DNA from 4 places in the Megasphaera stantonii genome. Region 2 is predicted to be linked to each of the others. Evidence: riboswitches for the same ligand, from Rfam matches in the RefSeq annotation. Region 2 holds a riboswitch; each other region holds the start of a gene.

Region 1 (4,189 bases), 550 kb from region 2:
GGGACGGGCTCTCCTGCGACGGTTCCGCCCATTTTGCCGACGATGGCGACGGTCGTGTCGCGGGCTTCCATAAAAATGGAATCGATTCCTTGGGCGAAGAGTTCTGCAAAGGTAAAGGCTGCCAGCTTCGTGCCGATGTGCCGGCCCCGCAGGGCCTTCGTCACGATGAACCGGCCCCAATGGAGCTGACCGCCTTCATGCCAGGCGGCAGCCGTGCCGACGATGACGCCGTCCAGCTCGGCGACCCAGCACTGGGGCTCCATGGCTAGAAAGGCTTCAACGGCGTCCCGGGGGATAAGCTGCTCGCCGTGAAAGACGGCGGTCTGCAGGGCCATGACGGCTTCCATATCCTCGGTCCGGGCTTTTCTGTATCGTAATGATTCCATCAGTATCCTCCTGTTCTATACGTGAAGGCCGGCCTGGTAGGCTGCTTCCATGACCGGCAGGGTGCGGACGGCTCCGGCTTCCATGACGTTGGACGCGTACAGGCGGCCTTTGATTTCATACTGCTCGAAGTGCTCGACAAATCCGTCCAGGTCGCCGAGGGAGCGGGCGATGATGTCTTCGCCTAAGCCGGCGGAGACGATGTAGTATACTTCCTTGCGGCCGAGGTGCTGCCAAATGGGATAGGTACGGTCGATACAGGCCTTCATCTGGGCGCTGACGCCGTAAAAATAGACGGGTGTCGCCAGTACGACGACGTCAGCCTGCTGGAAGGCGCAGAGGATATTTTCCATGTCGTCCTTCTGGATGCAGGCTCCGCCGTTGCGCATACAGACGTCGCAGGCCCGGCAGAAGCCGATGCGTTTTTCCGCCAGGGGGATAAAGCGTACGCTGTGGCCCGCCTCTTCGGCTCCTTGCTGAAATTGGCGGCACAAGAGGTTCGTGTTTCCGTTTTTTCTGGGGCTGCCCGATAGGATTACGATGTGTTTCATTAGCTGTCATCTCCTTAACGCGTAGTTTCCTTTTACTATTTCATTATACTATATTATTTCCTGCAGCGTATAAGCGTATAACTAAAAACGGCATAGCCGCGAGGGGCTATGCCGTGGTGGCTCGATGTCCGTTTCTCTTAGAATGCCGGGAGAATCGTGCCTTGGAAGTGTTCGTTAATGAATTTTTTAATCGGTTCGGATTGGTAGATGGCCAGGACTTTTTTATACGTTTCGTTGTTGGCTTCATCTTCGCGGACGACCATGACGTTAGCGTACGGCGAATCCTTGTCTTCTACGAGGAGGGAATCCTTCTGCGGGTTTAAGCCGGCCGGGATGGCGTAGTTCGTGTTGACGCAGGCCAGGTCCGTGTCGTCAAGGGAACGGGGAATCTGAGCGGCGTCGAGCTCGATGAATTCGAGGTGCTTCGGATTGTTTACGATATCCGGTACGGAGGCGTCGACGGAGGTTCCGTTTTTCAGGGTGATGAGGCCGACTTGCTGCAGGAGCAGGAGGGCGCGGCCGCCGTTGGTCGGGTCGTTCGGAATGGTAACCTTAGCGCCGTCGGCGACTTCGCTGATGTTTTTATATTTGTGGGAATATACGGCCATGGGCAGGATAATGGTCTTGCCGATGGAGGTCAGCTTCATGCCCTGGTTTTTGACGACGTTGTCGAGGTAGGGCTGATGCTGCATGGAGTTCATGTCCAAATCGCCTTCGGCCAAGGCTTTGTTGGGCTGTACGAAATCGTTGAATTCGACGACCTTGATGGTCAGGCCTTGTTTTTCTGCTTCTTTGGCTACTTGTTCCATGACTTCCGCATGGGGGCCGGCCGTTACGCCGATGGCGATTTCCTTTTTGTCGGCCGAGCCGCTGTCGGAGCTGCCGCAGCCGGCGGCGAATACGCAGGTCGCGGCGATGAGGGCCGCTGCAAGAAGTTTTTTGATAGAAGAGTTCATGAGTTGTTCATCCTTTCTGATACTGAATCAATCACATGGCAAGAGGCAGGACGGCCTGCCATAGGATGGGCCGGCGACGATACGGGTAAAAAGAAAAGCCGTCGACAGATGACGGCTTTGATTACGTATGTGTTCATCTGTCGGATGTATCCGCTGGACTTGGCACCTATCCCATTTGGGGGTTGCCGCAGCGTCATAGGGCCATTCCCTCGGCTGCTCTTGATGAAATCAATATATGATTGTTGATAAAAATCATACCATCTCTCGCACCGAATGTCAATATTTTGGCGGCAGAATTTTTCCGACGACAAAAGACGGAGGCAGGATTCCTGCCTCCGCTTTCGGATGTGTGATGGTGTCTCGTTATATATGGTGGTTTAGTAGTTATCGTTTTTCAGTTCAAAAAACGCTTGCGGATGCGCGCAGACCGGGCATACTTCCGGAGCTTCTTCGCCTTCGACGATAAATCCGCAGTTGCGGCATACCCATGTTTTCGTCGCCGGTTTCTTGAAGACCGTGCCGTTTTCGATGTTGGCCAGGAGGGCCAGGTAGCGTTCTTCGTGGTGTTTTTCGATTTCCGCTACTTTTTCAAACAAGTAGGCGATGTGTTCGAAGCCTTCTTCTCTGGCTTCTTTGGCGAAGGTCGGGTACATTTCCGTCCATTCGTAGTGTTCGCCGGCAGCGGCGTCTTTCAAGGCGTCGATGTCGTTCGGCATGCCGTCGTTGAGCAGTTTGAACCAGATTTTAGCGTGTTCTTTTTCGTTGTTGGCCGTTTCTTCAAAGAAGGCCTTGATCTGTTCGTAGCCGGCTTTTTTCGCTACGCTTGCGTAATAGGTGTATTTATTTCTTGCCTGGGATTCGCCGGCAAATGCTGCCATTAAGTTTTTTTCAGTTTTGCTTCCCTTTAATTCCATATCGATACCTCCATGATTTCATACGTAAACTCGCAGCCTATGCTGCCTCTTGTCAGGTCTCGTTCCTGACCTCTGAGTACATTATACTCTATTTGCAAAATAAAATCAATGGATAATAATTATTTTTTAATAAAATATGGAAAAATTATTCTTTCACTGTGTCCGACTCAGATCGCCGCGGTTCTTTGGCATCGGCAGTGCGTTTCGATTCCGTGTCCTTGCTGCTTTCGCGGGATACGGAACGCTTCGGCTCGGAAACAGCCTGTTCGGCATCTTCGGCCTTAGAGGAAAGCCTGCTTTCGGCTTCCTTTTTTATGGCGTCGATGTCGGCGTGGGACGAGGAGAACGTTTCGAGGGTGTCGTTCAGCGTGTCGGACAAGGTGCTCTGCGTATCCTTTGCCGTGTCGCTCAGGTCGCCGTACTTTTCCTTGAGATGGGCTTCCAGCTCGCTGGCCGGGCCGGGATACATCGTTTTCAGCCGTTCGAAGAGCTCGGCCTTCGAGGCGTTTCCCCGCTTGACCGCTTCTTCGAAGGCCTTGTATTCCTGATAATAGGCAAGCCAGCGCTGGAGGCGGGCGTAGTCGTTGCTCAGGAACGACTGGACGCTGAGAAAGGAAAAGACCAGCGTCAGGACGAGGCATATGACGACTTTTCCCATTATCCGTCCCTCCTTTGCGGGTTTCTGGCATTGCGGGCCGTGCGGTGGCAGGCCTGGCTGGCGTACGACGCAGTCAGGGCCGCGAACAGCAGGGCCAGGACGGCGAAGGCCATCGTCGAGACGGACAGCGTCGGCAGGGGCAGCAAATCCGAGAAGATATACGGCGGCAGGCTGTATACGGCGATGGAGGCGAGGAGCGCCAGGGCGAAAGCGAAGAATAGTATGGTGCTGACGATATTGAACAAGGCCCCGAATATGTCTAAAAAGGGGCTGGCAATGGCCTTTGCCGCCTGGGGGATGGCTGCCTTGTCATTCCACTGCAGCTCGTCTTCACCGGCTGTCCGTTTTGTAGGACCTTTCGCCTTAGGACGCTGGGGCTGCTCGGCGTAGGCATCGTAGTTTCGGGGCGGCTCGGGCTGCGGCATGGGATAGTAGGCTTCCCTGATTTTGGGGCGGCGGCGATGGGCCGGGTCTTTTTCCCAATCGTAGAATTGGGACGGCTTGGCAGGGGCAGCCTCGGGCGCTTCCTGTGCCGGCGCGTCGGCGGAGCCGGTCATGCTGAGATTGTCTTCCGGCACGATGGGCTTGCCGATATAGTAGCGGTATATGTTTTTAGGATGGCCCAGCTTGGCGCATACTTCTTCTTCCGTCAGGCCCTTTTTCGCGCCCAGGCGGAACTGTTCTTCGCAGTCTTCCAAGATCCCTTTCAAATCGGTCTTGTCGCTG
Region 2 (4,189 bases):
CTTCCCTGAATCAATGGAAGCAGGAAGACCGGCAGAACGGCTTCACCGTCGAAGATACGGCAAACGGCTACCGGTCCAGCAAAACCTACGCCGGCATACAGGATATTGCCGATACAGGCGGCGAATTCTGGACGCCCGACCCGGAATACGGTGAAATCCGGCTGCACAAGGGCCTCTTGTATGACTATTATTCCATCCATACGCGGATCAAGGGACAGGAAAACGCCGCCCTGCCACAGGCCCATTACGAAGACAATATTCCCAATTTCTTCCAGGTACCGTCCAGCGTCGACGTCTGGAGCTATTTGGAATACCGTAAGCAGGCTGAACGGGAAGCGGCCCAGCTCAACGAAATCCATAACCAGGCCGTCGCCGCAGCCGTCAACTCGGCGTCTCTCGACTTTACGATGCACCTGCCCATGGCCGTCGACGCCACAAACGCCGACCAGGTCCTCGACGACGGCAAGACCCTCGTCTGGGATTTGAAGCCGGCCTTTATCAACACCCAGGGCGCCTCGGCAGGCCAGGATATTCACATGCAGGCCCAGTTCCGCATTTTCCATCAGACGACAGCCATCCTGTTAGGCGTCGTCTGCGCGGCCCTCGTCATCGCGGCGATTGTCTGCGCCGTCCTCGTCAAGCGCAAGCAGCCGACGGGACAATCCAAGCCCTATCTCATCGGCCTGGCCGTCTCCATCGTCTGCCTCGTCGGCTTAGGCGGCCTCGTCCAATCGGCTACGGCAACGCAGGTCACCTTCTCCGACAGCGACCGCATCATCAGCAAAGCGTTGCCAGAAGGCTCAGCCTATCAAACACTTCCGTCCCCCAACAGCCTGGACACCGCCAAGGCAATGGCTGAAGACCATACTCTCCATGGTGAAGTCGTGGCTGTTTCCGAAGAAGATGACGACGGCTACCTAGCATTGTTCCAGACGACAGCCGGCCCTTGTTTCGTCATTGCCGACAAAGCCAGTGATTCCATTGCCGTTGTGCCATTCAAACAGTCGCTCATCCATTTCCGCACACAGTACACCCAGTTCTCGAACGGTAAAAAGAGCTATTACCCCCTTACCTTTATCATGGCCCGGCAGAATGACACGAAAGATAGCCCTGACGTAAAACTAGGCATCTGGCAAAACGACATGCATCAAATTCCCACATACGTTCTCATTGAACCCGATGAAAACGATGTCATCCACGTTGACGGAAATCCGTCTTCAGCTTGGAACACCCTTACGCCATCGCATTATCAAGTGCCAATGAAAGATGAAATAAATATCCGCATGGCCAAGATTTTTGCCAACCACATTGACAGCCTGAGCAAGGACGTCCGGGCCCGCGACGTCATCCTGCCGAATAAATAAATACGCACAAAAAGACCTCGTACGACGCCGTACGAGGTCTTTTCCATGTCTTTATTTTTTAAGCAATCCCTTTTCTTCTATAAAGGCCGCCAGGAGCTCCGCCGTACCGACCATGAGCTCCGGACAGGATACGGGGCCGCCGTTGGCCGGGCTCTTGAGGACGCGGCAGCACGACGCGTGGAACTTACCCATCCACAGCTGATAAAATTCCTTTACGGGAGCGTAGATTTCCGCCTTGGTCTTTTCTTCCGGCGTATTGCGGCCTACGAGAAGGCCCAGGATATGGCAGGCGCCGTTCAGGGCGCCGCAGAGACAGCCCGAGCCGCCGACGCCGCCGCCCATGACCGATACCATGCGGAACACGTCGTCCGACAGGTTGAGGCCGTAATATTCATTGCAGGCCTTTAATACCGTTTCGGAACAGTTATTACCGCCTTGCTGGTATTTTTTTACTACGTCTTGAATCGATTCCATTTCGTATTACCTCCTAATGCAATATCTCGTCCTTTGATTATATCACATTTTTGCCGTTCTGCCCGTTACTTTCGTTCTCGTCATATCAGGCCGGCAGGCTATGCAAATATAGCAATTTGACAAATCTGAGATTCATGATACACTATGTTCAAGACAATTTTACATCCTTTTATCCAGAGCGGCGGAGGGACTGGCCCAATGAAGCCCGGCAACCGATAACGACGGTGCTAATTCCTGCGGATTGATTTCCGAGAGATAAAGACCCTGCGACGATACCTCTTTCTCTTGGGAAAGGGGCTTTTTTCATGGGATAAAAGGCTAAACGGTCTTACGCCATATCATTTTATATTTAGGAGGAATCATTTATGAAGCATTTCAAAAAACTTACCGTCCTGGCCGCTGCGGCTCTCTGTGCGCTGGCCGTATTGGCCGCCGGCTGCGGCAGCGACGCCCCGGCAGGCGGCAAAGAGTCGACGCAGAATAAGGTCCTGACCGTCGGCGCGACGCCCGTTCCCCACGCGGAAATCTTAAACGAAATCAAGCCCCTCTTAGCCAAGGACGGCATCGATTTGAAGATCATCGAATTTACAGATTACGTCAAGCCGAATCTGGCCCTGAACGACAAGGAGCTGGACGCCAACTTCTTCCAGCACGGCCCCTACATGGAAACGTTCAATAAAGAACACGGCACGCAGCTCAAGGCCATCTGCAAGGTCCACATCGAGCCGATGGGCATTTACTCCCATAAAGTCGCCAAACTGGACGAATTGGCAAACGGCGCGAAGGTCGCCATCCCCAACGACCCGACCAACGGCGGCCGTGCTTTGCTCATCCTGCAGAAGGCCGGCCTGATTTCCCTGAAGGATAACGGCAGCATCACCTCTACGGTACAGGACATCGTGAAAAACGACAAAAACCTCCAGTTCGTCGAATTGGAAGCCGCCCAGATTCCCCGCTCCATTGACGACGTAGACATCGCCGTCATCAACACGAACTTCGCCATGGAAGCCGGCCTCAATCCGCTGAAGGACGCGATTTTCCTCGAAGATAAAGACTCGCCGTACGCTAACATCTTAGCCATCCACGAAGGCGACGAAAACCGCCCGGAAATCCAGGCTCTCGTCAAAGCCCTCCAGTCTCCGGAAGTGAAGAAATTCATCGAAGACAAATACCAGGGAGCCATTCTGCCCAGCTTCTAATACAACACACATATATATTCATGCAAAAGGGCCTCGTTCCAGGCCCTTTTGTTATACATACGGCCATACTTCATGATATAATATAAACAAAAACACGCGGCTGTACTCGTGCTTACCCCCTGTCAGCTATGCAGCAAGGAGCAATATATATGCGCACAAATGAATTATTTGCCAAAAAAACAGTCTTTTCCTTTGAAGTCTTCCCGCCCAAGCCGGATACGCCCATCGAGACGATTTACGCCGCTTTAGACGAGCTGAGCCAGCTTTATCCCGATTTCATCAGTGTCACCTGCGGCGCCAGCGGAAGCGGCAGCGGCGGCAACCGCACCGTCGAAGTGGCCTCGGCTATCAAGCACACCTACGGCTGTGAAACGGCGGCTCATATGCCCTGCATTTACCTGACTGAAGACGACGCCCTGCGCACGTTGGACGCGCTGAAAAAGGCGGGCATCGAAAATATCCTGGCCCTGCGGGGCGACGAAACGCCGGGCCGCGAACGGGCCCATGTCTTCGAACATGCCAGCGACCTCGTAGCCTTCATCAAGCAGAACGCCCCGGAATTCAACGTCATCGGCGCCTGCTATCCCGAAGGCCATGCGGAAGCCCAGACCATGGCCGCCGACATCCGCAACTTAAAGACGAAGGTCGACGCCGGCGCCAGCGAGCTCATTTCCCAGCTCTTCTTCGACAACGCCACCTTCTACCGCTTCCTCGAACGGTGCGAAATCGCCGGCATCAGCGTCCCCATCGAAGCGGGCATCATGCCTGTCACCAATAAGAAGCAAATCGAACGGATGGTGTCCCTGTGCGGCGCGACCTTGCCGGTCAAGTTCCAGCGGGCCATCGCAAAATACGGCGACAATGCCGAAGCCATGCGGGATATCGGCATCGCCTACGCCATCGACCAGATCGCCGACCTTTTGGCTAACGGTGTCGACGGCATCCACGTCTACACGATGAACAACCCCTATATCGCCAAGAAGATTACAGAAGCCGTAAAAAATCTATTATAAGAAATCCAAAAAAGCCCTGTACAGCATCGCTGCACAGGGCTTTTAGTTTACCATATCGTTTTATTCTTTCAGCACGTAGCCGTAGGCGTGGACGCGGCCGTCGTCTTCGTGTTCCAGGTATACGCCCTGGATTTCCGAG
Region 3 (4,189 bases), 1.3 Mb from region 2:
CCTTGTTGCATACGTATATATACATCTTACTCATACGGCCCTTTCTTTGTCAAATCCGGCGCTGTATAACATAACCCAGACCATGGCAGGTTCTGCTGCGGTCTGGGTTATATCGTATCTACTTATTTTTTATTTTTCTTGCGCGAGGCGAAGTCGCCGCAGGCCTGGATGAGGTTGACGCCTACGATGAGGATGATGATCGTCGCCAGCATGACGTCGGCGCGGAAGCGCTGGTAGCCGTAGCGGATAGCGATGTCGCCGAGGCCGCCGCCGCCGATTGCGCCGGCCATGGCCGAAGCGCCGATGAGGTTGACGATGAGGACCGTAATGTTGTTGATGATCGTCGGCAGGGCTTCGGGAATGAGGACCTTGCGGATGATCTGGAAGGGCGTGGCGCCCATGGATTCCGCGGCTTCGACGAGGCCGAAGTCGACGTCGCGGATAGACGTTTCAACGAGGCGGCTCAAAAAGGGAATGGCCACGATGGTCAGGGGCACGCAGGCCGCCGTCGTGCCGATGGACGTGCCGGCGATGATGCGGGTCAGAGGAATGATGGCGACCATGAGGATGATAAAGGGAATCGAGCGGATGATGTTGACGATGGTGCCCAGTATCTGATTGATAAAGCGGTTTTCCAGAATATGGCCCCGGCTGGTCGTGACCAGCGTAATGCCGAGGGGAATACCGATGATAGCGGCGATGATCGTCGCGACGGCGACCATGAAAACAGTTTCCTGAATGCCTTGGAGCATTAAATTAATGATTTCTTGGGACATATCCTAAAACCTCGCTTCCAATAGGTAATTCTTTAATATATTCAAATGCTTTTGCCTGTTGTTCCATAGAACCCATGATGACGACGATGAGATAGCCGAAAGGTTCGTCCTGAATGTAGTCGATGTTGCCGTAGAGGACGCTGACGTAGGTGTGGAAGCGTTGTACGACCGATGCGACGACAGGTTCGTTCGTAGCGGCTCCCTTGAAGCGCAGGCGGACGAGCATATCGTAGCCCGGCGCAGGCTGGTCCGTAATGCCCATCTTGGCGATGCCGGCGGGCAGCTCCATGTTGATAACCGATTTGACGAAGTCCTTCATCGTCTGGGACTGGGGATTGGTAAAGACGTCGACGACGCGGCCTGCTTCCTTGATGACGCCGCCTTCGATGACGGCGACGCGGTTGCAGATTTCTTTGATAACCGCCATTTCGTGGGTAATGATGACGATGGTAATGCCAAGGCGCTGGTTAATGTCCTTGAGCAGCTCGAGGATGGATTTCGTCGTCTGCGGGTCCAGGGCCGACGTGGCTTCGTCGCACAGGAGGATGTTCGGGTCGCTGGCCAGGGCCCGGGCGATGCCGACGCGCTGCTTCTGGCCGCCCGACAGCTGGGCCGGGTAGTTGAACTGCCGGTCCGTCAGTCCGACTAATTCCAAAAGGTCGGCGACTTTTTTCTGGATGGCTTCCTTCGATGCGCCGATGAGCTCCAGGGGGAAGGCGATGTTGTCGAAGACCGTCCGCGACGAGAGCAGGTTGAAATGCTGAAATATCATGCCGATATGCTTGCGTTCCGCCCGCAGCTGGGCGTCGGTCATGTTCGTCAGGTTCTTTTCGTCGATGATGACGTTGCCGCTCGTCGGCCGTTCGAGCATGTTGATGCAGCGGACGAGGGTCGATTTGCCGGCGCCGCTCTTGCCGATAATGCCGAAGATTTCGCCGTCTTCAATGGTCAGGTTGACGCCTTTGAGGGCGTGGACCTGGGCCTTGCCGTCGTAGGTTTTGGTAATGTTTTCCAGTTTTATCACAATATCAACTCCTTGATTCAGTACGAGTTCAACCCGGTGGCAGTACAACTAAAAAAGCCGTCAAACAGATGACGGCTCGGTATTTCGTGTATGTCGCTTCATCTGCCGGAATACTCCGTTGGAATTGGCACCTTCCCTGACGGGGGTTGCCGCAGCGTCATGGGGCCAGTCCCTCAGCTGCTCTGGATGAACTTGTATATTTGGTTGTTGCTTAACATATTATCACTAAGGGACGGGTGTTGTCAAATACAAGAGGTATCTCGCCGTGTAAAATATAAGAAAACAAAAGAAATAGGTGCGGCCTGCAAACCGGGAATTTCGTAAAAATGCAATATAAAAATCGGGGAAAAGAGATATTTTTTTGAAATAATGTGCCTGCATATTAAAGATGTTAAGGAAAACGGTTCATGTACTCTGCCGTAGAAAAGACAGGCCAGGGAGGTTTTATGAAGAATTTTTCCTTCGTTTAATTTTTGTTTATCTTTTCCGCATACACTGCAATAAGTATAACTATGCGAACGTATCAAGATATCTGCGGCGGCGTGGTATAATAGAAGGCAAGGCGCGTCATGCGGCAGGAAAGCGGGGAGAAGGACAGATGAACCTGAGAGATATACCTATTGGAAAACGATTGCTGTTGTCTAACTTTGTTATGATAGCCATTCCCGTGGCCTTTACTCTCGTCGTCAGCATCGCTATTTTTTTAGGCCTTCATTTCGGCAACATCAACAGGGCGGCGGCCATTTCCTTTCTCTGGCCGGAGAGCAACGGCCCGACCTTATCGGTGCAGTTTGAGCTGAGCCGCCTCTGCGTCCGCGCCGACTGGTATAACGGAGGAATGGGCCGGCTCATGCAGACGAGCGACCATTTGGAAGATCAGGGCCTTACGGTAGCGATTTCCCAGCAAGGACGAATCCTGTATGCGACGGAACATACGGACCCGTGGGCGACGATCGGCGAAGCGTACCGGCGCAGCCCGGGCAGCGGCGCGGCTCTCAACTGGTCGGACGAGGGCATCGCCTTCCATTATACGTCGCCTGAGACGGGCGTAGCCGTAGCCGTCGTCGGGCCGGTACAGCTGCGTAAGCACGGCGGCATTTGGGACCTCAGCTCGAAGAATATCGTAAAGGTTGCCTTTGTCGTCTTAGCCGTATTAGCAGTCCTCGTGACGATTGCCGTAGGTCTTTTCTTATCGCGCCTGCTGGCCCGGCAAATCGTCCGGCCTGTAGAGGAAATGCGGAACATCGCCGAAGACATCAGCCGGGGCAATCTGGATCACCCCGTCGTCGCCGACGGAAACGACGAAATCAGCCAGACCTGCCGGGCCTTTGAAACGATGCGCAAAGAACTGAAGGCGTCGCGGGAAATGAGGGACGCCTACGACAAGAACCGCAAGGAGCTCATCGCCGGCATTTCCCACGACCTGGCGACGCCCCTGACCCGCATCGAAGGCTATGCCAGCGGCTTGAAGGACGGCATTGCCGATACGGCGGAAAAGCGCCGCCATTACGTCGCCATGATTTTGGATACGTCGAAGATGATGACCCGCCTGGTGCGGACGCTGTTCCTCTTTTCCAAGTTTGATTTGGGACAGGTGGAATTCTGCTGGGAAAACGTAGACCTGTGCGGCTATTTGGAAGACTATACGGGCGAGCAGGCCGAGCATTTCCGCCATCAGGGACTGGACATTTCTTATAAGGCCTCTGTAGACGAGGCTGTCGTGGCTATGGACCGGACCCACTTCCAGCGTGTCGTGGAAAATATCATCGGCAACAGCGTAAAATATAAAGACGGCGACGAAGGCCATTTATCCATATCCCTGGACGCTGCCGGAGACGGCGCCGTACGGCTGACCTTTGCCGACGACGGCCGCGGCGTAGGCGAAAACGACCTGCCTAAGCTGTTCGATTCGTTTTATAGGACCGACAAGGCCCGCAGCAACGTGGCTAAAGGAAGCGGCCTGGGCCTGGCCGTAGCCAAGCAGATCATCGACGAAATGAAAGGGAAGATTTGGGCCGATCAGACCCAGCCCAAGGGACTGACGATCTGCATCGAGCTGCCTGTACAAAAGGAAGGAAACCATCATGAAGCATATACTGATCATTGAAGACGATAAAGGCATTGCCGAATTGGAAAAGGACTATCTGGAAGCCAACGGCTTCGCCGTGTCCATTGAAGTGGACGGCATCAAGGGGCAGGAGCAGGCGCTGCGGCAGCCCTTCGATTTGATTTTGCTGGACATCATGCTGCCCGGCCAGGACGGCTTCCAGATTTGCCGCCATATTCGCGAACATAAAAATATCCCCGTCCTCCTCGTGTCGGCCAAGCAGGAAGATATCGACAAGATACGGGGCTTGGGACTGGGCGCAGACGACTACATCGTAAAGCC
Region 4 (4,189 bases), 1.1 Mb from region 2:
TCCATGACGACGCGCCAGCCGCGTCCGGGCGAAGAAGACGGCGTCAATTATTATTTTACCGACAACGGCCGTTTTGAAGAGCTGCTGAAGGAAGACGCGTTTCTGGAACACGCCAAGGTATACGACCATTATTACGGCACGCCGAAGGAATACGTATACCAGATGCTCCGCCAGGGCAACCACGTCATGCTGGAAATCGACATTCAGGGAGCTATGCAGGTAAAGGAAAAGTATCCCCAAGGCGTCTTTATCTACATCGTGCCGCCGAGTAAGGCCGTTCTGGAAGAGCGGCTCCGGGGACGCCATACCGACTCGGATGAAGTCATCGCCGCGCGGCTGGCGAAGGCCCGGAACGAGCTGGAATGGATTGATAAATACGACTATGTCATCGTCAACGATGATCTGGGCGAAGCGATTCAGAAGGCCGCCGCCGTGCTGAAAGCCGAGGAGTGCAGAGTTATGCGCAACGCCAACTGTATCGAAGAGACCAAGCAGGCGTATCAATAGAAATTTGTATGCAGTAAAGAGGAGAGATGTTCTTATGTTGATCAAACCGACGTTGGAATCGTTAATGAAAAAAGTAGACAGCAAATACACCTTAGTCACGCTGGCGGCAAAACGGGCCCGCGAATTGACGGACGGCGACGAACCGCTCGTAGATGTAGAAACGACGCGCGTCGTTTCCATCGCGATGGAAGAAATCGATCAGGGCAAGATTACCTATGAAAAGCCTCAGGGCGGCATTAAATAATTGCGGAGGATATCATCGCCATGTTATTAGAAAACAAGAAAATCGTCTTGGCCATCAGCGGCGGCATCGCCGCGTTTAAGGCAGCTGAAATCGCCAGCATGCTGCGCAAGCGCGGCGCTGAAGTCAAGTGCATTATGACCGAACATGCGACGGAGTTTATTACGCCGCTGACGATGAGGGAAATTTCCGGCAACCCCGTCGCCGTATCCATGTTCAGCGATATTCCCGAATTTAACGTCGAGCACATCGCCCTGGCCCAGTGGGCCGACGTGTTCGTCATCGCTCCGGCTACAGCCAACGTCATCGGCAAAATTGCCGGCGGCATCGCCGACGATATGCTGACGACGACGGTCATGGCTACGACGGCTCCCGTCGTCATCGCCCCGGCTATGAACAGCAACATGTATATGAACCCCATCGTACAGAAAAATATCGCCGCCCTCAAGGAGTACGGCTATGAAATCATCGAGCCCGCTACAGGTCATTTGGCCTGCGGCGTCACCGGCGTCGGCCGTCTGCCCGAACCGGAAGACATTGTCGACTACGTCGAATTTACAGCCTGCCGGACGAGCCTGCTGAAAGGGAAGAAGGTCATCGTCACGGCCGGCGGCACGCGCGAACCTATCGACCCGGTCCGCTTTATCGGCAACCATTCCAGCGGCCGCATGGGCTTTGCCATCGCTAAAGCCGCAGCCTTTGCCGGCGCAGACGTCACCTTGGTCGCCGGCAGCAATGACCATCTGAAGACGCCGGCCGGCGTAGCGCGCCGCATCGACGTAGGCAGCACCAACGACATGAAGGCCGCCGTCGATTCGTATTACGACGACTGCGATCTGGTCATCAAGTCGGCTGCTGTCGCCGATTACCGTTCGGCTCATCCGGCAGCGAATAAGATCAAGAAATCCGACGAAACGCTGACCTTGACGATGGCTAAAAACCCGGACATCCTGTACGGCTTGGGCCAGCGCAAGGCCCATCAGGTTCTCATCGGCTTTGCTGCCGAAACAACGAACCTCATCGAGTACGGCACGGCTAAGTTAAAGAAGAAGAACCTCGACATGCTCGTCGCCAACGACGTCAGCGCCGAAGGGGCCGGCTTCCAGGGCACGACGAATATCGCCACCTTCCTGTTCCCTGACGGCTCGATGGAAAAGCTCGAGAAAATGGACAAGGAAGACCTGGCGGCGGTCATCGTAGAACGGGCCGCGGCGATTTTAGCCAAAAAAAATCAGTAATCGAGGCCATGATTTTTCGAATAGGTCTTGCATAATTCCTCTTGTTAGTATACAATAGGTCAAGTGAATAAAATATTTAACCATCAAGAGCTGTGGAGGGATTGGCCCGATGATGCAGCAGCAACCTTCAGTGAATGAAAGGTGCTAAATCCAACAGTGTAGCGTACTGAAAGATGGGCTGATACATACCCCTCTTTTCAGAGGGGATTTTTTTTGAACGCATAAGGAGGATATAATGGCAAAGAATCGTGAATTTTTTACGTCTGAATCCGTAACCGAAGGCCATCCCGACAAAATGGCCGACCAAATTTCTGACGGCATTTTGGATGCAATTTTGGAAAAAGATAAAAACGCCCGCGTCGCCTGCGAAACCCTCGTAACGACAGGTATGGTACACGTCGTAGGCGAAATCTCTACGACGTGCTACGTAGATATTCCGCACATCGTACGCGAAACGGTCCGCAATATCGGTTATACCCGCGCAAAATACGGCTTTGACTGCGATACGTGCGGCGTCCTCGTTTCCCTGGACGAACAGTCCCCGGACATCGCCATGGGCGTTGACGAAGCGCAGGAAAAGAAATCCGGCACGACGGATAAATTCGACTCGATCGGCGCCGGCGACCAGGGCATGATGTTCGGCTACGCGACGAACGAAACGGACGACTACATGCCGCTGCCGATTTCTCTGGCTCACCGCCTGTCCCGCCGTCTGGCCAAGGTCCGCAAGGACGGCACGCTGCCGTACCTCCGTCCGGACGGAAAGACGCAGGTAACGGTCGAATACGAAGACGGCAAGCCTGTCCGCATCGACACCATCGTCATTTCGGCTCAGCACAGCCCGGAAGTTACGCGCGAACAGATTGAAAAAGATTTGCTCGAATACGTCATCAAACCGGAACTTCCCGAAGGCTTGTTCGATGACCAGACGAAACTGTTCATCAACCCGACAGGCCGCTTCGTCATCGGCGGTCCTCAGGGCGACTCCGGCCTTACGGGCCGCAAGATCATCGTCGATACCTACGGCGGCATGGCTCGTCACGGCGGCGGCGCTTTCTCCGGCAAGGACCCCACAAAGGTAGACCGCTCGGCAGCTTATGCAGCCCGCTATGTGGCGAAGAACATCGTAGCCGCAGGCTTGGCGGATAAATGCGAAATCCAGCTGGCCTATGCCATCGGCGTAGCCCATCCCGTTTCTATCCACGTAGAAACCTTCGGTACGGGCAAAGTCGAAAACGAAAAGATTGTCGAATTGATCCGCAAACACTTCGACCTCCGTCCGGCCGGCATCATCGAAATGCTCGACTTGCAGCGCCCGATTTACAAACAGACGGCCGCTTACGGTCATTTCGGCCGCAACGATCTGAACCTGCCTTGGGAACAGCTTGATAAAGCCGACGTTCTCCGTCAGGAAGCCGGCTTATAAAACTGGGCCATCTCAGAGGAATCATGCCTTCCAGGTGGCATGGCTGAATTAAATATGATACAATGTATAGGGGCTTGCTTCGTCAAGTCCCTATCTTTATGTTATACAAACGCAGGAGCAGGGCTATGGTAGCAGACATCATCATCAATACGACGGCCAAACGGCTGCAGCAGACCTTTTCCTATATCGTCCCGGACGGCATGGCTGTGCACGTCGGCAGCCGCGTGCAGGTTCCCTTTGGACGGCGGCAGGAAGAAGGAATCGTCGTCGCCGTCAGCGAGAGGAATGCAGGCGAATATGCATACGAGCTCAAGCCGATCAGCACCGTGCTGTCGGCGCAGGCGGGGTTTCAGGAAGAAATGATCGAAACGGCTTCCTGGATCAGCCGGTATTATCTCTGCAACCTTGCCGACGCCCTCCGCCTGTTCATGATAGAAAAGAAAGGGCTGGAAGTCCGTCTGTATGTTACGGTTGGAACGAAGGCTCCCGCGTCGGCGGAAGACGCCGATGTCGCTGCGTACGTCCAAGCGAAAGGCCAGGTGGAAAAAGCGGCGCTGTCGCGGAAATTCGGTGCCAGGCGAGTAGACGATTTGCTTGCGGCAGGCGTACTGCAGGTAGAGAAGGGCTGGAAAAATAAAATATCCGATAAAACGGAAAAGTGGTTATCTTTTGTGCGGGATGATGCCGAGGGCCTGCTGGCGAACCGGCGGCGGCAGGCGGCCTTGCTGGCTGAATTGAAGCAAGCAGGCAGTGCGCCCGTATCTGCTTTTATCGGAA

What was found. A riboswitch is a leader RNA that binds a small molecule or an ion and turns the genes downstream of it on or off. The one in region 2 is predicted to bind S-adenosylmethionine.
Region 1: another riboswitch for S-adenosylmethionine. It lies ahead of DKB62_RS08035 (MetQ/NlpA family ABC transporter substrate-binding protein); the one in region 2 lies ahead of DKB62_RS05530 (MetQ/NlpA family ABC transporter substrate-binding protein).
Region 3: another riboswitch for S-adenosylmethionine. It lies ahead of DKB62_RS11875 (methionine ABC transporter ATP-binding protein); the one in region 2 lies ahead of DKB62_RS05530 (MetQ/NlpA family ABC transporter substrate-binding protein).
Region 4: another riboswitch for S-adenosylmethionine. It lies ahead of metK (methionine adenosyltransferase); the one in region 2 lies ahead of DKB62_RS05530 (MetQ/NlpA family ABC transporter substrate-binding protein).

Annotation. Positions count from the first base shown of each region.
Region 1 is NZ_CP029462.1:1,727,389-1,731,577, forward strand. It holds gene DKB62_RS08025 (GNAT family N-acetyltransferase) at 1-386, opposite strand, end outside; gene DKB62_RS08030 (flavodoxin family protein) at 402-935, opposite strand; gene DKB62_RS08035 (MetQ/NlpA family ABC transporter substrate-binding protein) at 1,073-1,891, opposite strand; SAM riboswitch class I at 2,022-2,120, opposite strand; gene rbr (rubrerythrin) at 2,269-2,805, opposite strand; gene DKB62_RS08045 (hypothetical protein) at 2,951-3,463, opposite strand; gene DKB62_RS08050 (DUF1700 domain-containing protein) at 3,463-4,189, opposite strand, start outside.
Region 2 is NZ_CP029462.1:1,177,594-1,181,782, forward strand. It holds gene DKB62_RS05520 (hypothetical protein) at 1-1,364, shown strand, start outside; gene DKB62_RS05525 (C-GCAxxG-C-C family protein) at 1,416-1,838, opposite strand; SAM riboswitch class I at 2,005-2,100, shown strand; gene DKB62_RS05530 (MetQ/NlpA family ABC transporter substrate-binding protein) at 2,204-3,037, shown strand; gene metF (methylenetetrahydrofolate reductase [NAD(P)H]) at 3,187-4,050, shown strand; gene speC (ornithine decarboxylase) at 4,111-4,189, opposite strand, start outside.
Region 3 is NZ_CP029462.1:2,522,133-2,526,321, forward strand. It holds gene DKB62_RS11870 (methionine ABC transporter permease) at 123-776, opposite strand; gene DKB62_RS11875 (methionine ABC transporter ATP-binding protein) at 757-1,800, opposite strand; SAM riboswitch class I at 1,896-1,993, opposite strand; gene DKB62_RS11880 (sensor histidine kinase) at 2,453-3,907, shown strand; gene DKB62_RS11885 (response regulator transcription factor) at 3,885-4,189, shown strand, end outside.
Region 4 is NZ_CP029462.1:78,565-82,753, forward strand. It holds gene gmk (guanylate kinase) at 1-507, shown strand, start outside; gene rpoZ (DNA-directed RNA polymerase subunit omega) at 542-751, shown strand; gene coaBC (bifunctional phosphopantothenoylcysteine decarboxylase/phosphopantothenate--cysteine ligase CoaBC) at 772-1,986, shown strand; SAM riboswitch class I at 2,064-2,166, shown strand; gene metK (methionine adenosyltransferase) at 2,222-3,412, shown strand; gene priA (primosomal protein N') at 3,538-4,189, shown strand, end outside.